DNA from 2 places in the Paenibacillus sophorae genome. Region 2 is predicted to be linked to the other one. Evidence: riboswitches for the same ligand, from Rfam matches in the RefSeq annotation. Region 2 holds a riboswitch; the other holds the start of a gene.
The links. A riboswitch is a leader RNA that binds a small molecule or an ion and turns the genes downstream of it on or off. The one in region 2 is predicted to bind glycine.
Positions count from the first base shown of each region.

Region 1 (16,151 bases), 420 kb from region 2:
TTAGGCGCCACAGCAAGCCAGCGCGCGACCGGGTCGCACACCTTTCTGGATCAATGATGATCTAATCTTAGTGTATCACTATTGTTATTAGATTTTAATAATTATCTAATTTTTTATAGAAATATTATACGAATGGATACTTTGATCATGTCACTAATTTCGGGAGTTTTTGCTGTTATTTATGGTAGGGTTCGGCGTACTGTCTGAAACGGCAAGTTTTAAGCAATGAGACCTTTATGTTAATTAAATTAACTTCTTGTAGTTGTGAATTCGCCGCTGATTGGGTAAAAATCGACGGATTCCTCCTCTAAAATATAATACCTCTCCCTAAAATTTAGTGTTTTTATGTAATTAACTGTATGTTGTTTTTAAAATATCTTGTGTTCATGCAGCCACACCAGGAATAAAGGATCGAAAAACTTCTGTTGCCTACGGGGCGAAAAACGCCAAAATGCAAACTGTTTAATATTTTCATAGTGTTATATCATGTTTTGAAATAAACGTACAGGAGGTGCAGCATTTGCTCAAAAAATTAAAAGTCTACATGAACCTATCATCGAATCGGGCCATAAAACGATCCAAAGGCGTGTCCATTTCCCGGATTGCGCGAACCGCCGTCTGGCGCCTTGTACCTGTTGCGATCATTAGCGCGCTCCTCTTTACGGGCCCACTGCCTATGACGGCGTTTGCAGCAAGCGATGTCGATATCGTCGATATCGGTGTCGTCAGGCTGGCCGATGCTTTGGAAGCCGGGGAGATCACCAGCGTTGAGGCAGTCCAGCAGTACCTGGACCGGATCAAAGCATATGACAAAGAGATTAACGGCAAACCAGGCTTGGGCACTATCGTGACGCTCAACGAAGATGCGCTCGCCCAAGCTGCCGAGCTTGATGCCGAACGTAAGAGCGGCAAGGTTCGCGGCCCGCTGCACGGCATCCCCGTTCTCGTAAAGGACAACATTAATACGGCCGATATGCCTACAAGCCATGGCAATCAAGCTCTCGCCACCTACCAACCGCTTGAGGACGCGACCGTCGTCAAGCGGCTTAAAGACGCCGGAGCAATTATCTTGGGGAAGACGAACATGGCCGAGTTCGCTATGTTCTGGGACACCGTCAGCTCCGTCCACGGCCGTACATATAACCCGTACGACCTCTCGAAAAATATTAACGGGTCCAGCGGCGGCACGGGTGCCGCGGTTGCCGCGAGCTTGGCGGCGATTGGCCTCGGAACCGAGTCTTGCGGCTCCATTACCGACGTCTCCGCGTTTACAAACCTGGTTGGCTTCCGTCCGACGGTCGGACTCGGCTCCATGGCGGGGGTCGATTACAACCCGCTCGGAGATGCGGTCGGACCGCTCGCGCTATCGGTCCAGGACGCGGCCATGCTGCTCGATGTGATCGCCGGAACCGACCCCAAGGACCCATGGACCGTTGAAGCGGATGCCAATAAACCGAAATCCTATGTCGATTCGCTGTCCGATACGTCTCTCAAGGGCGCGCGGATCGGGTACGTAGTCGCTCCGTTCGGCGGATACGACTATATCCCCGGTTCAGAATCCGATGCCACCCTCTCGGTTGTCGACGAAGCGGTCGCCGATCTGGAAGCTCAAGGCGCCACGGTTGTGAAAATCCCGCTGAATCGGAGTTGGTGGAACACTTACGCCCCTGCGGACGCATCTTATTGGGCGACGACCGGACACGAAGATTACTTCGTACGCACCAAAGCGGAGTGGCCGGTGGGCTTGGCCGCACTGACCGAGCCTTTCGACAAAATCAACTTCGGCGACATCATCGCCGGCAGCCCTGACATGGAAAAAACCGCTAAAGAATGGTTGTCGTGGGACGATAAACAGCCGCGTGACGAAAAAGGCTTCGCTGCCGCAGTCGACGCACGGAAGGTGTTCGCGGAAGGCGTAGACGGAATTTTCTCTGAATACCAGCTCGACGCACTAGCATATCCGACGGTCGCGGCTCCGCCGGCGACGGTCCACGAAGACCCGGCCGTACTCATCGACCCCGAACAGTTCGGCACCCATTGCGGCTGGGCTAACTACACCGGACGCCCCGTTGTCACCGTACCAGCCGGGTTCGCCGACGACTTCCCCGTCGGAATCAGCTTGCTCGGTTCGAAGTACGCGGATGCCGAGTTGCTCAGCTTTGCATACGACTTGCAAGAATCCACACGCGACCGCAAGGCACCTAAGCTGACGCCTTCGTTGCTTGCAGGTGGTTCATCCGGCGGCTATCCGAAGCCGGCTGCGGCGCTTCAGGATATCAAAGGACATTGGGCGGAGGTGCAGATCCGAGAAGCTTTCAGCAGGGGACTTATAAAGGGCGATCCGGATCGGAAGTTCCGCCCGGATGATCCCGTTACACGAACGGAATTTATCGGCCTACTCGTCCGAACGCTGCAACTGCAGAAGAGTAACAGCGGGCTGAACTTTACCGATCAGGCGGATATTCCGGAATGGGCGAGGGAGGATATCGCAGCAGCGGTTCATCTCGGTATCGTTACTGGCTACGAGGACGGGACGTTCCGTCCGAATCGGTCAATTACTCGCGCGGAGATGGCCGTACTGCTCGGGAAAGCTGCCGGTTTGGCACAAGACGGACAATCAGGGGTTCGTTTTGCCGACAGCGATGAAATTCCCGAATGGGCCTCGGCTTCCGTCTTGGCCGTGACGCAGGCACAGCTGATGAACGGGCGAAGCGTGAACCGTTTCGAACCGAATGCCGCGTTGACACGGGCTGAAGCGACGGTGATTCTGGGGAGGTTGCAGGGACTCAAGTCTGAATAGCATTCAAAGTTATGAAAATATAGCGGAGCTGCCGATTATTCGGGCTTCGCTTTTTCATTTTTCGTGAAATTCAGTTAAAAATTAAAATACTAATTGTTATTACAATTACAATGGGATAAAATTAGAAAAATGTTGTTGTATTTCTTTAAAAACAAATACATAAAAGGTGACTCCCTATGACAAAAGCTACGAATCATGAGTATGTTCCTGACGAGGTAGATCATCAACTCATTCGGATTTTGACCAACGACGGACGCGCATCATACCGGGAGCTAGCGCAATATGTATCGTTGTCCGAGACTCGGATACGCGTTAGAATGCAAAGACTGATCCGAGAAGGGTACATCCGCATCGTAGCGATTCCCAACTTAATCAAATTGAATGCAGCCCAAATAGCCATGCTAGGCATCCAGGTGTCGGGTAATATCGAAAAGGTTGCCGACATTCTTGCCGAATACGAACAAATCACATTTTTGACGATCTGCGCGGGAAATTATGAGATTATCGTTGAAGTAGCCTACCATAACACAAACTCCTTACTGGAAATCATTCAAAAGATTCGCAGCATTCCCGACGTAAAAAACACGGACTCGTTTGTCTATTTGAAGACGTCGAAGTCGCTGTATTCGGCCGACCCTGGAATCATGAGTTTTTGAACCTGTGGCAGACACCCTGCATTGGATTCGTCATTACTCAACACACTTCTGCCAGGCTTCTTCAGGTTTTCCCAAAAAACTTTGCTGCTTTTATGACATGGTTCAGCTTAACGGAATCATCGGCTAACAATGCGAAAGGAGGTGCCTCGGCAGTTCCTTCGTTGTTGTTTGTATTGAACATCGGTGATAGTGCCTACTTAGTCGATCAAAAAATGAGTCGTTCGTTGACAAACGGATTACTGTATAATAGGATTAGAATGAGCATTCGATCTAATCTATTGTTAGCTATAGAATGAATGTTCAATTTATATATTGGAGGTTTTATGATGAGTAAAACAGTCTTTATTACGGGGACCAGTTCAGGATTGGGTAAACTAACGGCGATTCGATTTGCTCAATTGGGCTGGAACGTAGCGGCCACCATTCGTACGCCCGAGAAAGAAACCGAACTTACGGCTTATGACAATATTAAAATTTTTAAACTGGATGTCACAAAAGTGGAGCAGGTTCAAATGGCCGTGGAACAAGCCATAGCCGCATTCGGGAAAATTGATGTCGTCGTCAATAATGCCGGTATGGGCACTTACGGCCCGTTGGAGCTAGCCAAAGAGGACGCGATCGATTGGCAGTTCGCCGTTAATACGCGGGGACCGATCAATGTTATTCGTAAATTTTTGCCGCATTACAGAGCTAATCGAGGGGGCATGTTTATCAATATCAGCTCCTTCATGGGGATCACGACAGCGGTGCCGCTTGGATCGCTTTATAACATGTCCAAGTTCGCTTTGGAAGGATTGACGGAAGGTCTTTATTACGAACTGAAGCCGTTCAATATCGAGCTTAGATTGATCGAGCAGGGCGGGTCTACAGGAAATAATTTTAAGGAAAGTATCACTTGGAACAGAGATGAGAACCTTAAAGACTACGATGATTTGATGGCGAAAGTGCAACATTTAATGAATACCGCTGATACCAGCGGCCGTCTGGATGACCCTCAAATCATTGTGGATGCCATTGTCGCTCTGGCGACGGGGGAAAGCAAGAAGTTCCGTACCGTTATCGGCGCAACAGGCAACGACCTGATGGCTCTTAGAAACTCTGTGCCGATTGAGGATTATTTGGAGACAATCGCTAAAAATTATATGTAACGATATTATAACCTTCTCCCGCTACTACCATGAGGCTGTATTGACTGAAGAACGTATTAAGTATATTCTAAATCAGAATGAACGTTCGATTTGATGGTGGGAAAGGAAGAGCTAAATGTTTGAGAAATACAACAAGGTGCAGCGGGCCGTCCTCGACACGACACTTAACATTATCATTCGGAAGGAATTACAGGCGACCTCAATGGCGCTAATAGCCAAGGAATCTGGCGTATCGACCGGGAACATTTATCATTACTTTCAAAGTAAAGAAGATATTGTAAATGAATTGTACAAAGCAATTGTCACATTCAACGGAGAGTATGTGCGCGAAGGTTTATTGCAGGGCAAAACGATTCGTGAAAAGTTCGAATTAGGTTGGAATCGGGTTGTCGACTTGGGTAAAAAATATCCACAGGGCTTTCAATTTATTGAGCAGTATTCATTCTCGCCTTACATTTATGACGAGGTGAAGCAGGCAGTCTATACAGATGGCTGGTGCGGGCCTATGAACAAGTTGTATGAAGAAGCCATTCAGCAGAAGTTGTTTATCCCCCTGAATCCGAAGCTGATGGTGCAGATGCATTACGGGACATTAGTTTACATTTTGAAAGCCCATCTGCAAGGGATCTTCGAATTAACCAGCGACAGCGTGCATGAAGTAATCCGTTCCTGTTGGAAGGCTGTGCAACTCGCGGATGATAAGCTTGATCATATGTTAGAATAGACAATCAAGACCCATCGAAATTAGAAATTCGATGGGTCTCTTCATTTTAGCACCATGAGCGCGGACTTATTCGATACCTATATCCAAAAGCACCCTCTTATTGCTCTACCTCATACAAGGACTTATCCAATGCCTGAATGAATGGGGTCCACTCTCCTGCTGCGTACAGCAGAAGCCGATGCATAGCACGCGTGCATGCGGTATAAAAAAGCTTGCGCTCGCTCTCCCGATGATACGTCTGCGAAGATGCGTCGTAGATTAGAACGGCATCGAATTCAACGCCCTTAGCGAGATACACGGGGATTATCAAAGTTCCCTTCTCAAAGGTGGGCGTGCTCTTCGTCACAAGCTTCAGCCCCTGGCATCCCTGAGACGTCAAGAGATCATAAGCCTCTTTGCTTTCGGCCGCTGTCTTCGTAATGACGCCGATGGAGACGAAGCCTTCCGCCTGAAGCGCCGCGAGATGCTCAGCTATTCGCGCTGCCCGCTTCTCGCCGCTGCCCGCCTTAGAAAGGAGCGGTCTCCTGCCGCTTCGTTCAAAGGATACGATCTCCTTGGCATTCGGCAGCAGAGACTTCGTGAATTCCACAATCTCGCGGGTTGACCGGTAACTGCGAACCAGGCGGAACAAGCTCGTGTCAGATCCTCCGTAAAGCCGGATGAGCGGCGAATCTTCACCATACAGCTCCGTTGCCTGAGCAAAAATGGCCTGACCGAAATCGCCAAGCACCGTCATACGGGCACGGGGGAACACTTTGTTGAGGAACTCATATTGAAACATCGAATAATCCTGACCCTCATCGACGATTACATGCCGTATCTCCGTGTTCGTCCGAACGCACTCGATGAGCTCTTTTAAATACAGGTACGGTGTCGCATCTTCATAGAAGAGTTCGAGCCGGCCGAGCTTCTCCTTGGTCTGATCACAGATTTCCGGCCAAAGCGAGGGCATCGCCGCTCCATTGGTCATCTTCTTAAAAGCATCTTCATCTTGAAACAGCTGGACGTACAGCTGGGCCATATCGATGAACAACATCCGCTTCACGCTTCGCTTCAGCGGTTTAAACTGCTCCTTCACGATCATCCGGCGCAGCAGCTCTTCCTCCCGCTCGGCATAGTCGAAATCGCCCTCGTCCGGTCTGCGCTTGCTGTCCAGCCTTTCGCGGACCTTTTCATACTGCTCGGCAAAGTCAAACACGCCCCTCTCCTTGTGCAGTGCATGATACGCTTCGGCGTACTGATCCTTGCCCAGATAATCCAGCTCCTCCTGCACCCAGAGCGCCTCACATTCCTTGCTTTCGAGCAAGGTCAATTCACGCAGCAGCCACTCCTGCAGCATAGCAATGCGATTGGTCATGCGAATGGAAGGATCATAGCTATAAAATGTGGATTCCATTTGCTTGGCCGTGATCAAATCACGATCCCGAAAGCGGATGCTTTTGAAGCGCATGCCCTCCTGCTCCAGCCACTGCGCATAATTCTGAAGAGCTTGCAGAAAGTCTGCGGATGCCTTATACTCAATCCCTTTTATCCGGGCCTCATACCCTTGGCTTGATGCTTCTGTCAGCACGTATTCGATCTGGTCAAAGGGGTCTTCTATATGGAACGTCTTGCCAAGCCAGTGGTCCAGATATTCCTGGAAGGTCGTCTGCTGCATGTTTTCTTCACCGAGCTCGGGAAGAACGGTAGATACATAGCTGTTAAACATCGGATTAGGCGAGAAAAGAACGATTTGGTGCGCCTTGAGCCGCTCGCGGTGCTTATACAGCAGGTACGCCACCCGCTGCAGCGCCGCCGAGGTTTTCCCGCTGCCGGCCGACCCCTGCACGACGAGCATCCGGCTTTTGTCTTCGCGGATAATGGCGTTTTGCTCCTTCTGGATCGTCGCGACAATGCTCTTCATCTGATTGTCCGCGCCCTTGCCAAGCACCTGCTGCAGTAATTCGTCTCCGATCGTTACGCTCGTGTCGAACACGTTCTGAAGTCTGCCCTCGCGGATCTGATACTGCCGTTTCAGCTTCATCGTCCCCGGGATGGTTCCGTCCGGCGTGTCATATCCAGCCGCTCCCGGGGAATAATCGTAATACATACTCGCGATTGGAGTACGCCAGTCATAGACCAGGAAACTCATGCCGTCTGAATCGACGAAAGATGACACGCCGATATAGACCTGCTCGGTAGAGCTTAAGCCATCCTCGTGGAAATCAATGCGCCCAAAGTAGGGAGATGACAGCAGCCGTTTCATGTTTTTCCATTGCTGCACGCGTTGCCTGTGGCTTCGCTCCCGTTCGGACAATAATGCTTCTTGCTGCCTGATACTGTAGAAGGTCTCTTCAAAATCTTCGTCCGTACTTGTGTTTACGGTAACTTCCTGCCAAAATTGTTTGCGGATGTCCACCGCCTGATCATGCAGCCCGGCCACCTCCGGCTCCAGTTCGGTGATTCTCGCTTGCAGCTTTTCCGTAACCAGCTCCAGCCGGTCCTGTTCTTGCTTCCAATCCTCCGCGCTTATCATCTTCCTGCATGCACTCCTTCATTTAAATTTGAAGAAAAAGAAAGTTTGACAAACCGTAATGTCGTGTGGTAAGATAAAAGTGTAAATAAGATGGGTTTTCCACGTAGTTTTTTTAAACGACACCAGTAGTTCTTCAATCATAGCATAGTGCTTCTTTGTGTGCAAACTTTATTTATGCATAGTTGAACCCCCGGCGGGATTGCCGGGGGTTTTTTGATTTAACTCTTACGCCGCTCGTCGAAAGCACGTTTCAAATTAGATGACGAAGGCCGGATCACTGTTTACATTTTATGGGGGATATTGTATAAATTCAAAGCCAATACGAAAGACAGAAAAGGAGGATCTGCATGCACAGAGTGATCAAAATCAGATTTACGCTCTTTTACGGTGAGGCGCCTGAAGCAAAATGTTACGGGTACATGGAGTTGAATCAAGATGGCAATATGATCGCGCTCTACAATAGGTACGGTGAGGAAATAGACATGTATGGCGGACATGAATATGTCAGGGTACGGGCACTTGGCAAATTCGATGACGAAGACCGTGATAATTTTTTTCCTTGTTAGAAAGTAATGGTGTGGGATAATCTGCACGATAGCCTGACGATTCCGGTGCCAAGGCACTACGAAAAGTCAAATTTATCAATTTCAAATAGTTAAAAAAGAAATTTCAGACTTGCCTTAGTTCCCGTTGGTTGTGTTCTCAATGTCAATTGTTCCTAGCCGCAATTAAGGCTCTTGTCCTCTTACACCCTTGTAAATAAAAAAGAATCCTTATAGAATAAGGATTCTCACAGGAAGTTTTACGTTAATCACACTTAAACAATTAAATTACTTATTTTTCTTTTGAAAAAGAAAAATGTAAATGACAAAAAATATTAATGTAACTATAAATATAGTGTAGAGTAACCGTTCAGTTTGTAATTCATAAATGGGATTGAAGCCATTAATATCTTGGCTCTTATTAGTCAGCCTCCAAAGTGGAGCATATGTTACTTCTTGAACAGTAAGATTATTCTCCGGGCCCCATACTTTTTTAACCGGAACAAATAAGACACCAAGTATAAAAACTAATACACCATATATGATAAGCAAGATATTCCTCTGGTTACCCATCGCAATCCTCCCTCCATCCAAACTAGTTCTTCTATTGTATATTATACATTAGGAACACCCGTTGGAGGAGTTGGGGTTGTTGCATTGAGGTCGTGTGTAGTGTTGGTGCGGGACCAATACTCATTCGATTTTGTAATAAGTTTTTTGTTTGTTCCAGTTACGGAGCCTTCAATTACTTGTACAATTCCACCAGTCGAGTCAATATAATAATAGATCCCTTCCCATTCTTCAAGGTTATATTTAATATAAGGCCTCATCCCCCAAACTGTCCAAGCCGGAACGTTAGCTCCTTGTGTAATAGTTGTAGTTTGTTCAACATTAAAGGATGCTGAGAAACCCATTTTACTCTGTATAAGATTTGATCCCGTAAATCCCAATGTGGCCGATGTTTTCAGAGTTTTAGTATAGGTAGCAGTAATAGGTACGCTTGACCGATAATTATCCTCTGTAATCCATGAGGTTGCATAAGTAACTCGATCTTGAGAAAAAGTAACATGCGGGTCTGTTGACCAACCCTGACCAACAATATAAGAAGGAGAGACTTCACCAAAAGAAGGAGTTACTTCTTTTTGATTATTGTTCGTGCTTTTGCCCAATTGTGCAGCTTTATAGTTATTCTTTAATGCTTGTAGAATATTTCTCAGGATTCGAATTAAAGAAATTTAATAAGGATTTCTTAAACTGATCTTCGTTAATAATACTACCTGTTTCTTTGTCCACTCCCTTTACATCAATTTTGGTTACCTTTGTAGGTTCATTTGCGATAGAAGGAGTGTAGTAGTTGGTAGACTCTACAATATCAACTGATTTAGATGGTTGAGCTTGAGATTCAGAATTAGCGGCATTTACCACCCCGGATAAAGTAAGAGTCAGTGCGGCAACAAAGAATAAACTGAGCAACCTTTTTTTCATGAATTTTCATCGCTCCTCAAATTTCATATGACAGCTGGGCCCAGCGTATCAACAAATAGAAATTTGATTCCCTTATCGCTACAAGTTTTTTAAATAAAAATGCAAAAATACAAAATATGTAATAATTCGATTGATTTCATTATAACAGAATTTTCCATTAAGTAAAGTAAGATTTACGATAGTTAATTTGCTAGTAGATAAGAAGACATCATAGATTCTGTTCGGTTTTACTAACACACGTTCGTAAAATCCTGTTTTGTGTATATATAAACTAAGACTTAATATAGACAATGATCAAACAAAAACCCCTACACGGTTGTAGAGGCTTTCCTTTTGTTCTTGGTGGGTCTTGGATCGACTACGGCTAGACACGAAAGAATCACTTCTATTTTGGATTTCGTCTGTCGGGGCTGCGTTGTTTTGTAACTAATTATCTTTTGTAAAGTCCCGATTATAGCAAAAAATCCGCCTTTCTCTGAGCAGAAAAAAACGCACCGACTCCATGAGGAGTCAATGCGTTCATAACAGCCAATCTATTTGGTGCTCGTTGCTATACTGCTGCTTTTTTCCCTTTTGCTTCTACCAGGATACAATAAAAATAATAGAATAAACCATAGCGGAGTGAACAATAACGCCGGACGTGTTTCTCTAGCGAACAGCATAATGATGAGAATCCCGGCAAACAATGCTAAGACAACATAGTTAATAAATGGCGTAAAGGGTGCCTTGAATTTTGATTTTGCCTGTAATTCCGGCCGGGTCCTTTTATACTTGATATGGCAGACGAGGACGACGCCCCACACCCAAATGAAACAAATGGCACTTATCGTTGTCACGATTCCAAACGCCTGCTCCGGAATGAGTTTACTCAAAAGAGCGCCAACGGATATGACCAGCGTGGAGATGAATAACGAGTTCCCGGGTACATGATTTTTATTCAGTTTGGCAAAATGAGAGGACGCCTGGTCCTTCTTGCTCAAATTATAGAGAATCCGGCTTGTGGAGAACATCCCGCTGTTGCAAGCGGAAGCGGCAGAAGTTAGTACGACGAAATTGATAATCCCTGCGGCAATCGGAATTCCTACTAAAGTAAAGGTTTTAACAAAAGGACTTTCTGCCGGACTGAGCTCCGTCCATGGGTTAATGCACAGCAGGACAAAAAGCGCGCCAACGTAGAAAAATAGAATCCGTAGAGGAATTTTATTGATCGCCGATGGAATATTTTTTTCCGGATTCGCCGTTTCCGCTGCCGATACACCCACTAATTCCACACCGACATAAGCGAATACCACCATTTGAAAGGAAAATAAAAAACCTGAAATGCCGTTCGGAAAAACGCCCCCGTGTTCCCAAAGATTTCGTATCGTGACCGATCCTGCATCCGTCTTAAATCCCATGACCAGCAAAATGACCCCAATGCCAATTAAGGCGAGAATCGTGATTACTTTGATTAAAGCAAACCAAAATTCGAGTTCTCCGAAATTTTTTACAGTTAATAGATTAAGTCCTAATAAAATGATCAGGCAGATGATGGCAGGCACCCATTGCGGGATATCAAACCAATACTGCACATATACGCCAACAGCGATTACATCAGCCATAGCCGTCATGATCCAGCAAAACCAATACGTCCAACCGGTTATAAACGCGGCCCGAGATCCAAGATAGTCTTCAGCAATATCCGTGAACGATTGATAACCCGCTTTAGACAACAGAAGTTCTCCCAGCGCTCTCATTACGAAAAACACGGCGATCCCCACAATTAAATACGTAAGCATGATGGATGGGCCTGCCTGTTGAATCGCTTTGCCCGATCCCAAGAATAATCCCGTACCAATGGTGCCGCCGATTGCGATGAGTTGAACATGCCGATTTGCTAGCTCTCTCTTTAATTCTGGTTGTGCCATACCTAGTTCCCCCTTATGAATGCAATACCTTGGTGCCAAAAAAAGAGACTGGATGTCCTCCAATCTCCCGGTTCATAAGAATATCGAATCATACTTATCCTGCTGACAACGATCAGCATAACAAATACATTCAGTACTCTTCTGTCCTTTTGCCTGAGATTGTGAACCCTTCGGCGCCGCAGAATTCCCGCAGTCTCTCCAGAAGCTGCTCCTGCTATAGTGTGACCCCATAGCAATCATAGCTTGCTAACTATTAAGTTAGTGAAGCGGTAATGCCCTTCTGACATTTTAACATATTACATACTATGTGAGTGTTTTATCTGTGACGAAAGTCACACCAGTTGCCCTAACCCTCCTGGGTTTAAGGCTAATGTCCTGCTAAAAACATGTCGTTAATTTGTGGTACGGTTCTCCTCTCCTCACTCACTGGTAAAGCAGTTTGAGCCAATCCATCTTCTTTTGCAAACCAGAAAACGATGTTTTTAATGTTCTTACCGCCAGGTAAAGGGGGTTAAAAGATTGCTTCGCTGCGACATTTACGTTCTCACAGTATAGTATTCGCACATTGATAACAATCACGTGTGGAACGATTGCTATTTTAAAGCTTGCCTAGTCCTAGACTTATACTCATAGCTATGGTCATGTGTTTCTTGTTATGAATTCTAGCGTTTGATTTATGACTTGGCGTGTTTCGCTGTTATCATCAAAAGCATCAAAAGTATGCCTTCCCGTAGAATGAACGATATAGTCGAACTTTATATCCCTTAACTTTGCTATATGTACAAAATGATCAATCGATTTATTAATACGTTCGCTATCTTTTTCACATTTTACGACCAAAGAAGGCGGGAACTTCTCAGGTGATATGGATAGGTATTGTTCAGGAAAGTAATCTTTATACTTATCGTCATTGACGCTGTCGGACCAATTTCTGATATCCAGAAGACTGTAGTACGTAACAAATGACTTGATCTTATGGTTATTCTCACTTAGAAGAGGGACGACGAATGCGCCGCCTACAGAAAATGTCCAGATACAAATTCGGTTCTCGTCAATACTCCATTTTACTGCGTTTCTCTTAACAAATTTTATTGCATCGGAGATATCGCTTGTAACTTCATGGATTCTGGATAAATCCATATTTGCACGTCGATGATTAAAAGGAATACCTATCAACCCAATGTTCGCTAAAAGTTTTCCGTAAGAAGTGTACAATCCCCAATTTTTAGCGTCTTTTATTAATACTTCGAGACCTTCGCCATGTACGAGAAGAACAGCAGGTAATTTCGCGTTTGGTTCAAGATTAGAAGGTCGGTAAACATCCATAAGTAACTGCTTTCGATCCACCTTCTTATACATGATATTTTCAATAACGTCGTTCTGTTTTGATTCATCAATTTCATAGATTAACTTTTTTTTCTTCACATTGCATATATACCAATAGGCATATAATAGGAAGAACAATACAGAACCAATCAGTAATAAAGCAACGATCCCCAGAATGCTCCAAATCATGAAAATAACCTCCATAAAATATGGTTAATAAACACTAACCTTATAATCAAAAAGAAAAGGCTACTTTGAGCCAAGTAAACCAGCAATCCGAACTTGAATTTGCAACGTGGTTTGTTCGAGTTGTTGAGGCAAAATCATGTTATCCATAAGGATAGGTAATCGCAAGAAAGCTCCGATGAACAAAGTAGCACTTAAATAGGGATCTTGATTAGGTATTTCATGATTATGTACACCGGCTTGGATTAAATCAACTAATGCCATGGCAGGTTGTCTGCGGTTCCTAAGAACCTCCGAGAGACAGTCATGATTTTGTCCAAGCAGGAGAAAACCGAAGCGATCCTCCGCTATCATTTTCATTAATTCCTGAATCAAAAAAGCTAACTTTTCATTAAAGGGAATAGACATGTTAGCGAAATAATCAATAACTTTCGTATACTGTTCCAAGTAATGAATGTATACTTGCTCAGCGAGAGCAGTTTTACTTGGGAAGTGCTTATATAATGCCGCGTCGGTCACACCGACTAGTTTACCTATTTCTTTAACATTTGTTCCGTCGATGCCTTTTTGAGAGAAGAGAGTTACAGCGGCGTTGATAATATCATCGCGTTTACTATCAATATGTTTTTTGCTCATGACAATATAGTAAGTGATCGTTAACTAAATGTCAAATTACTTGTTCAGGTCTTACAAGAGCATGATAACTTAGGTAAAAATGCGACTATTACTGGCTCGCATTTTTGTTTGTGTCTGGATTAGGAGGCTGCCGCCGCTGAATTTCTTCTAGCAATAAGGCAATAAATGCTTTCGCTTTATGCACGAATTTCCTATGCCATCTTAAATGAATTCATTCAGATTGACCTCTAACTCAACTCGCTGCTTTACCACTATTTGTGATACGGTTCACCGTATCACTGTAACCGCGAATTTTTGTAGAAAAGCCTCTATTCCGCCACTCGGAACAGATGCTTATATTTTTCACACTCAAAAGGGGCGAGTAACAAAGGACTCAACAAGCCCTGCAAATCCATTCAGTACCCGAATATCCTCGCACCCATATAGCTTACTTTAATATTGTCCTTTTATCACAAAAAACGAGCCCCGAATTGTACCAGCTAGTTTAGACTGCTGCCTAGCAAACTTAAACTTCCCTTCTAACTCCCTTGGTATCTCCATCCCCTCAGAAAGCTTAAAACCAACGGCCCGCTTCTTAGGGTCATCAACCGTATACATGACATTGATCCCAAGACCATCCTCATAAAAGACGTAGGAAAATTGGATATTTTCCACTTGAAAACGCGACGTTTCCAAAGGTTTGGCCGCAAACGCAATATCACGTTCTTCTTTCAAAATTCGGTTCACATAATCAAGGGTCTCCTGGCTTTCGCCAGCTGGTACAACCGTAAATTCATGTTTGTATTTGTTCATAAAGTAACGGGCTTCATTAGCACGTAAACCAGCAAGCGCTTCTGCTACAGGTGAAGACTCTAAACCTGCCGTAGACACATTTTTAAAATCAACGATATACGACATTTCTATTCCTCCTTTTCTCTCATTATTCCCTAACTGGTATTAACAAGCACCTCTTTAAATACTCGGCAAATATTCGACGTTATTGCGTCAAATCCCTTCATTTCGAGGAATTGAAACCATACCAAATAATTATCAAGACATTTTGTTGCAACTTAGTGGCCTCAGTTTAAACATTTATGATACGGTTCTCCGCGCCCTGACCGAGTACCAGATTGATTTACCTTGTAGAGTTGACCGGCACGTTATCATAATCCCCAAATCTCATCTTGTCAAGAAATAATGTGCGAATGAGCGACATAGTGGGGGAGCCCCCTTTATGCTTTCGAAATATGAATGAATTTCCGAGTATGAAGAGCGATATCGCTTTTTCCAATTCATCCGGTTTCACGTAAAATTTTATTCAGGTTCATTACGAAAAATAGAAAAGGAGGAGCTGCATGAACAGAGTGGACAAAATCAGATTTATGCTCCTTTACGGTGAAGCGCCTGAGGCAAAATGTTACGGGTACATGGAGTTGAATCGGGATGGCAATATGATCGCGCTCTACAATAGGTATGGCGAGGAAATAGACATGTATGGCGGACATGAATTTGTCAGGGTACGGACGCTTGGCAAATTCGATAACGAAGACCGCGATAATTTTTATTCCTTGTTAGAAAGTGATGGTGTAGGATAATCTGCACGACAGGCTGGCGATTCGGTGTCAAGGCAATGAATATTCGGGAGGTAAAAGATGAACAAACGGGTTCAAGAGGTAAGTGGAATGAAGAGAGGGCCGATGTTAACCGCGCTACTCATCGGTGCATTTGTTGCGTTTCTTAACGAAAATTTGCTTGCCAATGCGCTTCCTGGATTGATGCGGGAATTCAACGTTGCTGCCGCGACCATACAGTGGTTATCGACAGGCTATATGCTCGTTATCGGCGTACTGGTGCCGGTGACCGCATTACTACAGCAATGGTTCACGACTCGCCAGATGTTTATGTCTGCGATGGCGTTATTTTTGGCCGGTACTTGCTTGTGTGCAGTATCCCCGGGATTCGGAATCTTGCTGATGGGCAGGGTTGTTCAGGCTTGCGGGACAGGATTATTGATCCCGTTGATGATGAATACGATTCTCGCCCTCTATCCTCCAGAACGCCGGGGTGCCGCCATGGGTCTCATGGGGCTGGTCATCATGGTCGCCCCTGTCATTGGACCGGCTTTGTCGGGGTTGATCATTGATACCTTTCACTGGCGATGGCTGTTCTACATGGTGATCCCCGTCGCACTGTTTTCGATTATTTATGCATTCATATACTTGAAAAATGTGACAGAACTGACCAAGC
Region 1 covers NZ_CP076607.1:554,111-570,261, forward strand. The annotation lists gene KP014_RS02640 (amidase family protein) at 521-2,800, shown strand; gene KP014_RS02645 (Lrp/AsnC family transcriptional regulator) at 2,977-3,456, shown strand; gene KP014_RS02650 (SDR family oxidoreductase) at 3,780-4,604, shown strand; gene KP014_RS02655 (TetR/AcrR family transcriptional regulator) at 4,720-5,328, shown strand; gene helD (RNA polymerase recycling motor HelD) at 5,426-7,843, opposite strand; partial or broken gene KP014_RS02665 (hypothetical protein) at 8,191-8,429, shown strand; gene KP014_RS02670 (hypothetical protein) at 8,674-8,958, opposite strand; gene KP014_RS02675 (hypothetical protein) at 9,000-9,554, opposite strand; gene KP014_RS02680 (hypothetical protein) at 9,571-9,870, opposite strand; gene KP014_RS02685 (amino acid permease) at 10,404-11,777, opposite strand; glycine riboswitch at 11,909-11,989, opposite strand; gene KP014_RS02690 (alpha/beta hydrolase) at 12,417-13,292, opposite strand; gene KP014_RS02695 (TetR/AcrR family transcriptional regulator) at 13,353-13,925, opposite strand; gene KP014_RS02700 (hypothetical protein) at 14,358-14,822, opposite strand; gene KP014_RS02705 (hypothetical protein) at 15,260-15,499, shown strand; gene KP014_RS02710 (MDR family MFS transporter) at 15,557-16,151, shown strand, end outside.
Region 1: another riboswitch for glycine. It lies ahead of KP014_RS02685 (amino acid permease); the one in region 2 lies ahead of gcvT (glycine cleavage system aminomethyltransferase GcvT).

Region 2 (16,151 bases):
TGTACTCCGCATACCGTGCAGAAGCAGAGCGGGACAATCGGTTGCGAGCCAATCGTCCCAGTGATCGCCGTTCAGATGGCGCTGGGAGACTGCCATATCTTCAGGGACAAAGGGCAGTCCCCAGCCGTCCCCGTACTCCCGCATCGAGTAAGCGAAGGCCGGGCCGACCCGCCCCAGAGCGGCAATCAGCGCTTCCTTCGTCGGCATTCGCCGCGGCCACCGGCCCGTAAAGCTTAGGTTGTCGTTCACGACCGCGCCAATATCCTCAATAATCAGCGCACGCACCCGCTCCGGACGCCGCGCCGCCAGGCGGTAAGCGACGACGCCTCCGAGAGAGTGACCAAGCAGTACGGTCTCATCAATGCCAAGATGATCGAGCAGGGCCAGCGCATCGTCGACGTAGCGTTCGTTATCGTAGCTTAAAGGACGGCCCGATTCTCCGTGCCCCCGCTGGTCCAGCGCGATAACGCGGTATTCACCTGCCAGCGTCCGGGCCAGATCCTGTGCGAACAAGCCTTCGTTCATATGGCCGTGCAGGGCAAGCACCGGAAATCCGCCGCCTCCAAAATCGATAAACGACAGGGTCGTATCCGGACCTTCAAAGAACTTCCGGGAATATCCCTCTGCAACAGGGTTCCATTTAAGATCGGCCATCATCTTATTCCTCCTTGTGCCTGCATCCGGTTCAGTACAGATCGAACATGTTAACGTCATAGCCGAGTTCCTTCATATAATTGAAGAGCTGCGCCCGGTGGTGCTGGGCATGGGTGACGATTTCAATCAGCCATTTGGCCTGCACGGAACCATACTCCAGATAGAACGGCTTGGTGGATTTGTGCAGGAAGTCTTCCTCGCTCAGTCCCTCCATATACGCTTTTAGATCCTTAAAGCCTTTGTCCATCCATGCAGATAATTGTTCCGATGCGCTGTCCTGATTTATTTCTTCTTCCATCCGCCGGATTTCCGGCTGCCCTTGCTCCTGCAGGATCAGTAGATCGACCGAGGGAATGGATACAAGATGCTGGGCCAGTTCCAGCAGGGAACGCATATTGTCCCGGGGACGGTAATCCCGGTGCTCCGGGGAGATTTTAGCAATCAGCTTGGACGAGGTCCGGATGATATGCTCCAGTTCTTCAAACAGCAGACCTTTCATTTCACTTAAGGCTTGCATAAGCTCACACCTTTCGATTGCATTGGTTTTGCCAGCAGCGCATCGTAGTTAGACGGTTCATCTGGGAAGTGTAATTTTCCAGCATACGTCGCTCTGGGCTTCGGTTTCCATTGTAGTCTATAATAGTGACAAGTATTGTCATGAAATAATAGAAAGATTCCAGCTCAAATGCAGAAAGGAGGCTGCCGCCCATGTCCAAACGCGAAAACCGGGACACCATTCCCAAATCGAAACGGCTGCTGGAGCTGATGCTGACCGTTAACCGCAAGAAGAAGTTTACCGTCAAGGAGCTTGCGCAGGAATTCGGCGTGTCGGCGAGGACGATATTAAGGGATCTGCAGGAGCTTGGAGAACTTGGCGTTCCTTTATATTCGGAAGTGGGGCCACATGGCGGGTACCAGGTGCTGAACGAACGGATACTGCCGCCTATCGCTTTTACCGAGGAGGAGACGGTCGCCCTTTTTTTCGCCTGCCACGCCCTGCGTCATTACTCTTTTATTCCTTTTGAGACGGAGGCTTCGTCGGCGCTGAGCAAATTCTATAATTATATGTCTGGGGACGTCAGGGACAGGATCGACCAGATGAAGAACCGGGTGGATTTCGTCATTCCGGCTAGACAGGCTGAGTCTCCCTATCTGTCTTGTCTGCTAGATGCGTCTGTGATGCAAAGGGTCGTGCGGATCGGATACAAATCGCAGGAGAACGTATCGGTCCGGGACATTCAGCCGATCGGCATTTATGCCAGCAGCGGCCTATGGTATTGTCCGGCGTATTGCTTTCTGCGCGGCGGTGTGCGGCTGTTCCGGTGCGACCGAATCGTAAGCGTGGAGGAAGGGGGCCCCGGAATAAAGCCGCTGAACCTGCGCAGCGTTCATTTGGGAAACTGGGAAGATGCTTTTTCGGACAAAAGCCAGTATACCCGCTGCCGCGTTCAACTAAGCGAGGAGGGGGTACGGGTGTGCGAAGCGGAGCTGGGACGGCGGGGACTGCTGCAGGTTCGGGAAGACGGCACCGGCTGGATAGACGGCGATATTCCGATTAGCGAAATTCCTTACTTCGCCAGATTGTTCATCGGCCTTGGGAGCGACGCCGAGGTCCGTGAACCGCCGGAGCTGATCGACTGCATGAGAGCGAAGCTGAAGGAGCTGCTGGCCAAGTATGATAGGCAAGTATAACAACCCTCCCCGCAAACTGAAAAATCCCCCTTGATGCACCTGGAAAAATGATTCTCCAGATGTTCAAGAAGGACTTTATCGTGCTAATGCCGCGTTGCCGCCCGCTTATCCGCAGGAGCAGTTCAGCACGGGCTTCCGCGCTGCCTGCGTCTCGTCAAGACGGCTGATTTCGGTGGTGTGCGGCGCGTTCAGAACAATTTCAGGCGTATCCTTCGCTTCCTGCACGATGCGGATCATCGTCTCGATGAAGCCGTCGAGCGTTTCCTTGCTTTCCGTCTCGGTCGGCTCGATCATGATGCACTCCTCCACGTTGAGCGGGAAGTAGACAGTCGGCGGATGATACCCGAAGTCGAGCAGGCGTTTGGCGACATCAAGCGTCCGAACGCCATAGGCTTTCAGGTTCTTGCCGGACAGGACGAATTCATGCTTGCAGATGCCAGGGTAAGGCACGTCAAAATGCGGCGCGAGGCGGCTCAGCATATAGTTGGCGTTCAGCACGGCGTTCTCCGACACCTCGCGCAGTCCGTCCGGACCGTAGGTGCGGATGTAGGTATAGGCGCGGACAAGAATGCCGAAGTTGCCGTAGTAAGCCTTCACCCGGCCGATCGACTGCGGGCTTCCTTCTTGAAGCGTGAAGCTGCCGTCTTCCGTCTTGGCCACGGTGGGGCCGGGCAGGAACGGAGTCAGCTTCGCCTTGACGCCGACCGGGCCGGCGCCCGGGCCGCCGCCGCCGTGCGGCGTGCTCATCGTCTTGTGCAGATTGAGATGCACAACGTCAAAGCCCATATCGCCGGGACGGGTGATGCCCATGATCGCGTTCGAGTTGGCTCCGTCATAGTAGAGCAGCCCGCCCGCTTCATGCACGATCTTGGCGATTTCGACAATCTGCGTCTCGAACAGGCCGAGCGTGCTCGGGTTGGTCAGCATGAGCGCCGCGGTGTCGCTGCCGACCGCATTTTTCAACGCCTCCAGGTCTACCATTCCCTGCTTATTGGAAGGAATGGTCACTGTCGTAAGGCCCGCAGCCGAAGCACTGGCCGGATTCGTGCCGTGCGAGGAGTCCGGGACGATGACCTTGGTCCGGACCTCGCCGCGGCTCTCATGATACGCGCGGATCATCATCAGTCCGGTCCATTCGCCATGCGCGCCGGCGGCGGGCTGAAGCGATACGGCGTCCATGCCGGTCAGCGCGGCAAGGTCGCTTTGCAGCGTGTGCATCAGCTCCAGCGCGCCCTGGATGCTCTCTTCCGGCTGGTACGGATGGATCTTCGCGAATCCCGGGAAGCGGGCGACATCCTCGTTGATCTTCGGATTATATTTCATCGTACAGGAGCCAAGCGGATAGAAGCCGTTGTCAACACCGAAGTTGCGGCGGGACAGGGCGGTGTAATGGCGGATAACATCCACCTCGGACACTTCCGGAAGCGCGGCCGGTTCGCTCCGCAGCAGCTCGGCGGGAATCAGCGCATCCAGGCCTTCCTCCGCCGGCACATCGCATTCCGGCAGGGAATAGGCGGCGCGTCCGGGACGGCTCAGTTCAAAGATAAGGCTTTGTTCCGGTTTCATAAACAGCCCTCCAGTACGCTTGCAAATTCGTCGATTTCACTCTTGCTCCGTTTCTCCGTTACGGCAATCAGCATATGGCCGGAAAGCTCCGGGTAGTCCTTGCCGAGATCATAGCCGCCGAGGAAGCCTTTACCGAGCAGCTTGGCGTTAACCGCGCCAGGATCGCTGCCCTCCGGCAGCTTCAGCACGAATTCATTGAAGAACGGGGAGGAGAAGGCGACCTTAGCGCCTGGAATAGCCCCGAGCCGGGATGCCGCGTAATGGCTCTTGCGGATATTCAGTCCGCCGACCTCGCGCAAGCCTTCCTTGCCCATTACGGACAGATAGACGGAAGCACAAAGCGCCAGCAGCGCCTGATTGGAGCAGATGTTCGACGTCGCCTTCTCGCGGCGGATATGCTGCTCACGGGCTTGAAGCGTCAGCACGAAGCCGCGCTTGCCGCTGCGGTCGACCGTCTGGCCGACGATGCGGCCGGGAATGCGGCGCATGAGATGCTCCGCGACCGCGAAGTAGCCGCAGGTCGGACCGCCGAGCGAGGCGCTGATGCCGAGCGGCTGGGCGTCGCCGACAACAATGTCGGCGCCAAGCTTGCCCGGCGTTTCGAGTACGCCGAGGGCGAGGGGATTGGCGCTGACGACGAGCAGCGCTTTGGCGTCGTGCGTGAGCTGCTCGATGGCGGCCAGATTCTCGATGCACCCGAAGAAGTTCGGGTACTGCACCAGCACCGCCGCCGTCTCGCCGTCAATCGCCTGCGCCAGCAGCGCAAGATCGGTGACGCCGTCCGAGGAGCCGACCTCGGCGATTTCAAGGCCGAGTCCGGCTGCGGTCGTCTTCACCACCTGCCGCGCTTCGGGATGGACAGCGCTGCTGACGACGATCTTCTTGCGCTTCGCAGCGCCCGAAGCCAGCACCGCCGCCTCGGACAAGGCCGTCGCGCCGTCGTACATGCTGGCGTTGGCGACCTTCATGCCGGTCAGCTCGCAAATGTACGATTGAAATTCGAAGATCGCCTGCAGCTCGCCCTGGCTGATCTCCGGCTGGTAAGGCGTGTAAGCCGTATAAAATTCCGAACGGGAAATGACATGGTTAATAACGACGGGCACATGGTGATCGTAGAGGCCCGCGCCCAGGAAGCTGGTGTGGCTGTCGAAATCGGCGTTTTTGTCCGCCAGCTGTTTCATATGCCGCAGCAGGGCGTATTCGTCCAGCGCTTCCGACATGGGCAACCGGCCCTTATAGCGCACGGCTTCGGGAATATCGGCGAACAGTTCCTCCACGGACTGAATCCCGATTTCCGCCAGCATTTCGCTGCGGTCCTGCTCGGTCATCGGCAGATAACGATGCTTCATTTACGGATTCACTCCTTGGCTGATTAATTATGAAGCTGATTAATTATAAAGCTGATTAAATGAATAGGTTATGTCCTGCACAGACAGGTGCTTAACGGCTTTTTTTTAGATTAAAGAATTTATAAGTTTTCAGCGGAGCTGAACAATTCTTTAATCGCAAGAAAAACAACCGCTAATGAGGGATTTGGCAACTTCTTCGAAAAGACTTCACTAGGAGTTTTTCTTATAAAAAGGGGCTTTCACGACAGTGGCCTTGAGCCGCTTGCCGCGGATCTCCACTTCCAGCTCCATGCCGATTTCGCTGTACCGGGCTTCCACCAAGGCAAGCCCGAGATTCCGCTTCAGCGTCGGTGACTGCGTGCCTGTCGTAATCTCGCCGATCCGCTGCCCGTCCGAGTAGACAGGATAATGCGAACGCGGAATGCCCCGGTCGATCATTTCGATTCCAACCAATCGGCGCGGGACGCCCTGCTCCTTCTGAGCCTTGAGCGCTTCGCGGCCGATAAAGTCACCCTTATCCAGCTTCACGAAGAAGCCAATGCCTGCTTCCAGCGGCGAGATATCCTTCGACAATTCCTGGCCGTACAGCGGCAGCTTCGCCTCGAAGCGAAGCGTGTCCCGCGCGCCGAGACCCGCTGGCGTCAGCCCGTGGGCGCTGCCCGCTTCGAGCAGCCCGTTCCACAGCTTCGCCGCGGCGTCTACCGGAGCATACAGCTCGAAGCCGTCTTCGCCGGTATAGCCTGTGCGGGACAGCAGCACTTCCACGCCGCACACTGCCGCGTGTTCTACGAAATGGAACGGCTTCAGACCGGCCAGCGGCACATTGGTGACTTCGCTCATGATCGTTTCCGCATGCGGCCCCTGAACCGCCAGCAGCAGCGTTTCTTCCGACCGGTCCGTAAGCTTCACGCCGCTCTCCGGCAGATGGTCCTGAAGCCACTGAAAATCCTTGCCGATGTTGGAGGCATTGACGACCAGCATGTAGCGGCCTTCGCCCAGACGGTATACGAGCAGGTCGTCGACCGTACCGCCGTCCGGGTAGCAGAGCAGCGAATACTGCGCCTGGCCGTCCGCGAGCTTGCCGACATCATTGGTTGTCATATGCTGCAGATACGCCTCGGCGCCGCTGCCCGTCACCATAAACTCGCCCATATGCGAGACATCGAACAATCCCGCCCGGCTGCGTACCGCTTCATGCTCCTTCTGGATGCCGGTGAACTGGACCGGCAGCTCCCAACCGCCGAAATCAATGCTTCTGGACTCCGGAAAAGCGGAGTAGAAAGCGAAAAAAGGCGTTCTTTTCAAAGCATCCATGTTGTCACTCCCTGTGTTTTTATCCTACAAAGTGAAGCTTGCCCCCAGAGACATCTTCCGAAACCTTACAGGGGATCGGCCTCTCTATTACTGCAAGCGCAAAAAGGGACAGGCGAAAGACGCATCTGCGCAACATATGCGCGACATCGTCCTTCGCTCTGTCCCTTGTACCTGAAAGTTACCCTGCGCCGGGCCGTGAACGTCCGGTATTTCAGCATGAGCCGCTGCTTGCCCTATGGCTTGGCGCCCTAGCTGAATGCAGGTTTCCCCGTTGGTGACCGTATGCTTATGAAGCTCCGGTGCTCTCCAGAGATGCGTCCGGCAGAGGTCCTTTTGCCTGAGAGATTCACCTTGGGTTAAGGCTTACTCCTTCGGCGCCGTCCTTGCAGGACAGTCTCTCCCTGTGCCATCATTCGCAGTCGTATGTGATTATTCTCACTCCATTAATACTGGAATCCCATCCCGATGTCAACACAATTCGATCAAAACCGGCCGAAATTTATTTTCCTGTTAGATATATTGACATCGGATAAGGGCATAACTTAGTCTATAACTAATTTATGACTCCCAATGACGAAAAGAGGCGGCTAACGAAAATGAGTGAAGTGCTAGACAATCTCCGGTACAGCGAAGAGCATGAATGGGCGCAGCAGGGAGAAGGAACAACCGTGCGTGTTGGCATTACCGATCATGCCCAGCATCTGCTTGGCGACATCGTGTTCGTGGAGTTTCCCGAAATCGGTACGGCGATCACCGCCGGCGACAGCGTGGGCAGCATTGAATCGGTCAAGACCGTATCCGAATTATATTCTCCGGTGTCGGGAACGGTGACGCGGGTCAACGAAGCGCTGGAAGACAGCCCCGAGCTGTTGAACTCTCAGCCGTACGGCGAAGGCTGGATTTACGAGGTGGAAGTCGAGGGAGATTACGATTCGGCTACTTCCGGACTGCTGGACGCGGCGGCTTATCGTGAGTTGGTCGGCGAGTAAATCATAAGCGGGAACAGCGGATTGTTGGGCAGGGGTATTCTGCCTAAAGCGCTCTTTTATTCGGCATTCTCGACGGTTGCTTGGAGATCTCATACGCGCAGATAGCAGTGAATCGGCTTAGGCAGGCTTGGGACGGCGGATTTATCCTTCGGCTGAGGCCTGCTTTTTGCTTTTTTGAGTCGGCATTATGCAAAATTCACTTCAAGTCCGCACCCTTCCGAGGCCCCCGCAGCCTCTAGAGCCGGAAGCCATGTTTTCCGCTTTACCAAAAATTCCTTCACCGGGTGCTAGCGTATGGGAAATCCAGCGATTCCCTTGTATATTGAAGGCGCGATATGCCAGAAGACGGATAGCAGATACAAGCTGACAGCTGCAAAAATAATCCACAGCCCTAGAAGTCTTCCTATTTTCCAGCCTGTCCGCACGGAAGGGGAAAGAACGAACAGGAATATCGATGCAGAGTAAAAAGGGAACAGCGCAGCAGCCGTCATGGCAGTGCTCATCTCAAAGGTGATTTGGGCGGCGGAGATCGGAATCATGGCGTCCGGATAGCTGACCGGATCGGCAAAGTACAGCGTACCGAGCAGCGGCAGCCAGGCGGCCAGCACATGAACCGGGAAAGCCGGGATTTTATTCCCGCTGTTCAGCGCGCACAGTATCTGCCAGTAGCCGCACCAGACGATTGCGTATAAGGCGCCAAAGGCCAGAAAATAGCTCCTTATCATCATCAGTTTCCAGCCCGTGGGCATGCCGGATGGGATACCCCAGAACAGGCGGGGATAGGACCAGAGCAATAACGTAAAACCTCCGAAACCCAGTAGAAAGATTAAGAAAAAGACTTGAAAAACCAGGCTGATGAGCGGCATGCCAATCCAATTCCATACGGCCAGCCACCGCTTCGGGTCGCGCAGAGCGCGGACAAGAGAAGGCATAGTCTGCAACATCTCCTTTGTTTACTCTCTTCCACGTTCTGTATATTTTTTCCTTCCAATAATCCCATTATTAATATAAAAAGTCTCGGCACTATTTCAAAATCAGTGCTTTGCATGTGACTCAGCAAGAGATGACGACATGAATCATGAGGTTGCCTTTCAGTGGACACAAACGCGACCGCCGCCCACCCCACAAGGCATGAGCCGGCATCAGCGGAAGGCGGAGAATTTCTGCATCTGTACATCTTTTTTTCTCGCAAAAACCCCTCCTAAACTCATTTCCTGCAAATGTGCGGGCATCTCTCATCCCTTCTTCCTGTTCCGGCGTGTAAGCCTCAAATGACTGCGCAATTGCATCCATTTCTTCTTCCCGGGCGAAATTCACCGATAAAACCTGCTGGTTTGCAGGAAAAGAATGCTGTTCCGCCTGAACAAACGGATGCGTTGTCCCTTCAACCTCTACACAACGAGGGACGGCATGATGTGCCGCCGGCATGGAGTCTGACCACTGCGCGTAAGCACGCCGAGAGGGCCCGTGTTTTGAAACCCCTACTGTCCTCTGCGGCGACCGATATCCTTTTTCATGCCCGGAAGGATTTCGTCAAGCTCTGATTTTAATTTCGAGTCCCAGTTTAGGTCGACTACACTCGGATTTCCCAGTCGGCGCTGCTCCTTCTGAACTTCCTGCTTGCGTCACTGCGGCTTACCAGCCGCATTTTCCCATACGGAGAGTGCCGTTAAGCAGTTCGTGACAGGATGATAGTCGGCCTTCGGCGGCGGGCTCTTGATATTGCTGTATTTCCGGTTGCATGCATCCAGAACCTGGTACCATCCCCCGAAGCGATGGTCTACAAAATAAGTCCAGCAGTAAGCGAACATATCCAGATAATATTTCCGGTATTCCGCCCGGCCTGTACTGGCGGCCAGCATAGCGGAAGCGCCGAGCGATTCAGCCATTACCCAGTACGATTTATCCGCGTCGATAATTCGTCCGTCCACAGGAGACATTGCGAAGAAAATACCCCCATGCCGCCGGTCCAGTCCTTTGTGCAGCGCCTCCCAAAACAAGCGCTCCGCCAGCCGTAGAAGCCATTCCTGCGGAAAGTGCCGGTGCAGCAGCAGGAGCAGCTTGGACCACTCGATAGAGTGGCCGAAAATATACCCGTAAGGCCGGTATTCGCTCTTGGTGTAGTCCTTGTTGTAGTTCCAGTCGATTTCCCAATCGGAATTGTAATGCTCCCATATCAGTCCGCCCGATTGCCGGAGCAGCTTGAACATGACGGAATACGCCAGGGTATTCGCGCGGTCCAGATAGCGTCTGTCGCCGGTAGCCTCGTAAGCTGCCATCATCGCTTCGCATAAATGCATATTAGCATTCTGTCCGCGATAGGGAGACAATTCCATTCGGTCGGTGGTGAGTTCATCGGCGTACAGTCCGTCTTTTTTACTCCAAAAATGTTTCTCCAGCACCTCGTACACTTCGCCGATCATCGGCCCGGCTGAGGAGATTCCCGCTTTGAATGCGTTGGAGGCCGCCAGCAAGACAAAAGCGTGCCCGTAGGCGAACTTTCTTTTATCGGTCGGAGTACGTCCTTTTACCGTCCAATGATATCCGCCATGCTCATGATCCCAATGATATTCACGCAGAAAGTGCAGCCCGTGCTCCACTGCTCCGTGGTACTTCTCAGGTCCCCCAACCTGTAAAGCTGCGCTGAAAATATAAACGAACCGCGTCATTCCAACCAATTGTTTCGTCTCGTAATCGCTTATGGTTCCATCGTCCAGGAAGGAGTTGATATAACCGCCGTTCTGAAGGTCGATACACCGGGGGGCATAGAAATGCACCGTGTCCAGAATATGCTGCTTTAAAAAGGATGGATCCGCGAAATCTGGATAAACGGCTCGGGTATCGTTCATGGATATATCCCTCTTTCTTTTGTTTTGTCGATAATGATCATCTATGCGTTAAGCTTGGACTTTATGTTAGCTGAAGGATTTAAGGGGAAAAGCATGCAAACGGCCGTCTGATTCTGGTCATCAAGTCCGGCAGGCTATTCCTCCTCTGGATGGGGCAGCGCGAAAAAGCGGATTTTCGGGAGACAAGGCAGTGCTGTCCGAAAATCCGCCGTAGGCGGCGCATTGGCGCATTATTGTGTATATGGATTTCGAAAGGCCGCTGTCACTCTTCCTGCAGCTGCCGCAGTACGATAATCTCCACCCGGCGGTTCTTCTGTCGTCCGCTCTCCGTGGCATTGTCCGCAGCTGGGCGAGTATCGGCGTAACCGGCATACTGGAACTGACTGGGTTTAAGCCCCTCTTTTTCCAGGAAAAAACGCAGGACGGACAGCGCGCGGGCTCCCGAAAGCTCCCAGTTGTCGACATACCGGGAAGAGGGGAGCACCGGCCTGTTGTCCGTATGGCCCTCGATGCTGACCATCGCGCCGATGCCGCGGAACAGGCCGGACAACTGATGCAGTGCGGGATACGCTGCGGGCTTGAGATCCGCTTTGCCGACATCGAACAGGAAGCGGTCGCTGAGGGTGATGGCGATGCCCTGAGGCTTGTCCGCGACAAAAATCTGGCCACCGAGATGATTGGTCTGCACGTACTCCGTAATTACATTCATCAGCTCTGCCAGCTTCGCTTCCTGCTGGCGGAAGGCAAGCTCGCGGGGAGAGGGAGACGCGGCAGCCTGTCCGCTTCCGCCATCAGGTGTCGCTGACGGAATAACGGCAGATTGGCTGTCTGCACCGCTCTGACCGTCTCTGTTCTCCAGGCTGCCTTCATTTTTCTCGCCCTTCCCGCCGTCAAGTAATCCGTTCCCGCCACCAAGCACACCGTTTCCGGTCTGGAACGAGCGCTGCAGCGAAGAGATTACGCCGCTATATTTCTCCTGATCCAGACTGCTCATGGCATAGAGAATGACAAAAAAAATAAGCAGCAGCGTAATCAGATCGGCATAGGTAATCATCCAGCGGTTGCTGCTGTCGCGTCCGTCAGGGAGGCGATCCCGGCGTCCCCGCTGCCTCATGTCCGGACTCCGGCTGAGGCGATCCCTTCCGCTTCGCTTTGAAGAAATGAGGCCAGCTTCTTGCGCACCATTTGGGGATGATCGCCATTCTGTACAGCCAGAATGCCTACGAGCAGCATTTCCATGCCGTGCAGCCTGAGCTGGCTGCGTGACTTAATCTTGGAGGCAATAGGCAAGAAGAGCAGATTGGCGCTGGCGACCCCATACAGCGTCGCTGTGAAAGCGACGGCAATTGAAGGCCCGAGCTGGGAAGGATCGGTAAGGTGGCCGAGCACGCGAATGAGTCCCATAACGGTTCCGATAATTCCCATGGTGGGCGCGTAGCCGCCGGCGGCCTCGAACACTTTGGCATAGCCTTCATTCTTAAGCTCCGCAGCGTCCATCTCCAGCTCTAGAATTTGACGAACCTGTCCAGGGTCCGTGCCGTCGACAATAAGCTGCAGGCCTTCGCGGGTGAAGGGATCGGGATGCGTCTCCAGCCGGGATTCCAATGCCAGAACGCCGTTTCGGCGGGAGAAGGCTGCCATCTCCACGAGTTCTTCCGCCTGCTCTTCCAGGTGAGCCTGGCTCCGGCCGAAGGCTATCCTAAGCCCTTTCCCGGCGGACCGCAGCGTGCGGGCGGGAAAGCTGATCAGAACCGCGGCAGCCGTGCCTCCGAATACGATCAGAGCGGCATTCCATTGCAGAAGACCGGATACGCCGCCGCCTTCCCAGAAGAATCCGCCGATCAGGGCGGCGAGTCCGGCAAGGATGCCGATTATCGAGGTGATATCCATTGGTTATACTCCTTAATTAATATATATTTAGATTTGCATGAATACGGCGGGACATGTATAATGGATGGGAACAAATATTCTTATATTCCATTTTTTCACTTTAGTATGAAGATCGGCATTTAAGCTAACAATTTTGATAATATATTAATATATTTTAGATGATTAAGGGGGAGGCGGGCAAATGAATGATATTGTCGTCAGTACGAAGACCTTCGAACTGGAGTCCGAGTACTCACCCCAGGGCGATCAGCCCCGCGCCATCGGAGAATTGGTGGAAGGTTTGCGGCAGGGCAAGAAGCATCAGACGCTGCTGGGAGCGACGGGCACGGGCAAGACATTTACCGTAGCCCAGATGATCGCCAAGGTGAACCGGCCGACGCTGGTCATCGCGCACAACAAGACGCTGGCCGCTCAGCTGGCGAGCGAATTTAAGGAGTTTTTTCCGCATAACTCGGTCGATTATTTCGTGAGTTATTACGACTACTACCAGCCGGAGGCCTACATCCCTTCTTCGGATACTTATATTGAGAAGGATTCCAGCATCAACGAAGAAATTGATAAGCTCCGCCACTCTGCGACGAGCTCGCTGTTCGAGCGCAGGGATGTCATTATCGTCGCGAGCGTATCCTGCATTTACGGCCTCGGTTCGCCGCAGGAATACGGCAGCCTGCTGCTATCGCTGCGGGTAGGGATGGAGAGACCCCGGAACCAAATCTTAAGCCGGCTGGTAGATATCCAGTATCAGCGCAACGACATCAATTTCGTGCGGGGAACGTTCCGCGTGCGCGGCGATGTGATCGAGATTTTCCCCGCTTCGCAAGGGGAGCATGCCATTCGCGTCGAGCTGTTCGGCGATGAAATCGAGCGGATTACCGAGATCGACGTGCTGACGGGGGAACTGATCGGGGAGCGGGAGCATGTCGCCATCTTCCCGGCTTCCCACTTTGTTACGCAGGAAGAGACGATGCGCGTTGCTCTTGTCAACATCGAGCGGGAACTGGAAGAGCGTCTGGCCGTACTGCGTGACGCCGGCAAGCTGCTGGAAGCCCAGCGGCTGGAGCAGCGGACGCGGTATGACATTGAGATGATGAAGGAGGTCGGTTTCTGCTCCGGCATCGAGAACTACTCCGGACCTCTGACCTTCCGCGAGCGCGGTGCCACTCCCTACACGCTGCTGGATTATTTCCCGGACGACATGCTGATTGTTATCGACGAGTCGCATGTGACGCTCCCGCAGATCCGGGCGATGTACAACGGTGACCAGGCGCGCAAAACCGTGCTGGTTGAGCACGGCTTCCGTCTGCCGTCCGCCCTAGACAACCGGCCGCTGAGATTCGAGGAGTTCGAGGATAAGGTCAAGCAGATCGTCTATGTCTCCGCAACACCCGGTCCCTATGAGCTGGAGCACTGCGATATGATGGTGGAACAGATTATCCGGCCGACCGGCCTGCTTGACCCCATAATCGAGGTGCGCCCGACGGAAGGGCAGATCGACGATCTGATTGGCGAAATCCGCGAGCGGATCGACCGCGACGAGCGTGTGCTGATTACGACGCTGACGAAGAAGATGTCGGAGGATCTCACCGATTATCTCAAGGAAATCGGCATCAAGGTGCGCTATTTGCATTCTGACATCAAGACGCTGGAGCGGATAGCGATACTGCGCGATCTGCGGCTCGGTACGTTTCACGTGCTCGTGGGTATTAACTTGTTAAGAGAAGGGCTTGATCTGCCGGAAGTATCGCTGGTCTCGATACTCGATGCCGATAAGGAAGGCTTCCTCCGTTCCGAGCGTTCACTGATCCAGACGATCGGCCGCGCCGCGCGCAACTCGGAAGGCAAGGTGATCATGTACGGAGACAATATTACCGAGTCCATGGACAAGGCGATTACCGAGACCCAACGGCGCCGGTCCATCCAGATCGCCTACAACGAGCAGCATGGCATTACACCGCAAACGATCCGCAAGAAAGTGCGCGATGTCATTGAGGCAACGAAGGTAGCCGAATCGAAAGCCGATTACTTAACCGGCGCTGCCGGCAAGATGAGCAAGAAAGAACGTCAGAGCCTGATGCAGCGGCTTGAGGCCGAAATGAAGGAAGCCGCAAAGAATCTCCAGTTCGAACGCGCCGCCGAGCTGCGCGACGCCTTGCTGGAGCTGCGGGCCGAGTAACCGAGTCTTACGCGAAAGAATCACGATAGAATTGAACGAGTGTGAACGGCGCTGTCCTTAGGCCGTTCTTCGTGCTTTTTGCCGGCAGCCTTGAAGCGAAATCCCGCAGGGAGAGCGCTCCTTGCAGGCAGTCGCAGTGAGTACACCGCGCAAACGTAAAGCGAATCCCGCAGGGAGAGCGCTCCATGCAGACAGTCGCAGTGAGTGCACCGCGCTAACGTAAAGCGAATCCCGTAAGGGAGAGCGCTCCCTGCAGGCAGTCGTAGTGAGCGCTCCCGCGCAAACGTAAAGCGAATCCCGTAAGGGAGAGCGCTCCATGCAGACAGTCACAGTGAGTGCTCTGCGCTAACGTAAAGCGAATTCCGTAAGGGAGAGCGCTCCTAGCAAGCAGTCGCAGTGAGCGCTCCCGCGCAAACGTAAAGCGAATCCCGCAAGGGAGAGCGCTCCTTGCAAGCAGTCGCAGTGAGTGCTCCGCGCTAACGTAAAGCGAATCCCGTAAGGGAGAGCGCTCCTAGCAAGCAGTCGCAGTGAGCGCTCCCGCGCAAATGTAAAGCGAATCCCGCAAGGGAGAGTGCTCCTTACAGGTAATCGCACTCAGGCGCCCACCCTCGCGAGCGCAAACGTTCGAGCGGTCCCGCAGGGATAAGCGGCTCACCGCACGCAGGCAACTAAACACGGCCCCCCGCCCTCCCTCCGCCAAAATTTGCGGGTGTCCAGAGGGCGCAGCCCTTGGGGCCCTCCCACTGGGAGGGTTTGGGAGGGTGAACCGAAAATTTGGAGGAGATGTACCGTTGGCGAACGAAAACATAGTAATCAAAGGCGCAAGGGCGCATAATCTCAAAAATATCGACGTGACGATACCGCGCGACCGGTTCGTCGTCCTGACGGGGCTAAGCGGCTCCGGCAAGTCGTCGTTGGCTTTTGACACCATTTATGCCGAAGGACAGCGGCGGTATGTGGAGTCGCTGTCGGCTTATGCACGCCAGTTCCTCGGCCAAATGGAGAAGCCGGATGTCGATTCCATCGACGGCTTGTCCCCGGCCATTTCCATCGACCAGAAGACGACAAGCCGCAACCCGCGTTCCACCGTAGGAACGGTAACGGAGATTTACGACTATCTGCGCCTGCTGTTCGCGCGTGTCGGACATCCCCACTGCCCGGACCACGGCATCGAGATCACGTCGCAGACGGTCGAGCAGATGGTCGACCGGATTATGCAGTACCCGGAGAAGACGAGACTGCAGATTCTCGCACCGGTCATATCAGGCCGCAAAGGCGAGCATAAGAGCTTGTTTGCGGAAATTTCGAAGCAGGGCTTCGTGCGTGTGCGAGTCGACGGTGAGCTGCGCGATTTATCCGAGGACATTGAGCTTGAGAAGAACAAGAAGCACACAATTGAAGTCGTGGTTGACCGGATCGTCATCAAGGAAGATGTGGAGTCGCGGCTGACGGATTCCATCGAGACGGCTCTGAAGCTGTCCGGCGGTAAAATTCTCGTCGATATCATCGGCCAGGAAGAACTGCTGTTCAGCTCCAGCTTTGCTTGTCCCGTGTGCGGCTTCAGTATGGAAGAGCTGGCGCCGCGCATGTTCTCCTTTAACAGCCCGTTTGGTGCGTGCCCGGAATGCGACGGCCTTGGGGCGCAAATGGTGGTCGATCCCGATCTGCTCATCCC
Region 2 covers NZ_CP076607.1:129,816-145,966, reverse strand. The annotation lists gene KP014_RS00670 (alpha/beta fold hydrolase) at 1-657, opposite strand, end outside; gene KP014_RS00665 (DinB family protein) at 686-1,171, opposite strand; gene KP014_RS00660 (helix-turn-helix transcriptional regulator) at 1,390-2,346, shown strand; gene gcvPB (aminomethyl-transferring glycine dehydrogenase subunit GcvPB) at 2,452-3,912, opposite strand; gene gcvPA (aminomethyl-transferring glycine dehydrogenase subunit GcvPA) at 3,909-5,261, opposite strand; gene gcvT (glycine cleavage system aminomethyltransferase GcvT) at 5,472-6,575, opposite strand; glycine riboswitch at 6,891-6,988, opposite strand; gene gcvH (glycine cleavage system protein GcvH) at 7,172-7,564, shown strand; gene KP014_RS00635 (hypothetical protein) at 7,852-8,496, opposite strand; gene KP014_RS00630 (hypothetical protein) at 8,618-8,992, opposite strand; gene KP014_RS00625 (AGE family epimerase/isomerase) at 9,190-10,413, opposite strand; gene KP014_RS00620 (flagellar motor protein MotB) at 10,676-11,527, opposite strand; gene KP014_RS00615 (flagellar motor protein) at 11,524-12,303, opposite strand; gene uvrB (excinuclease ABC subunit UvrB) at 12,485-14,476, shown strand; gene uvrA (excinuclease ABC subunit UvrA) at 15,268-16,151, shown strand, end outside.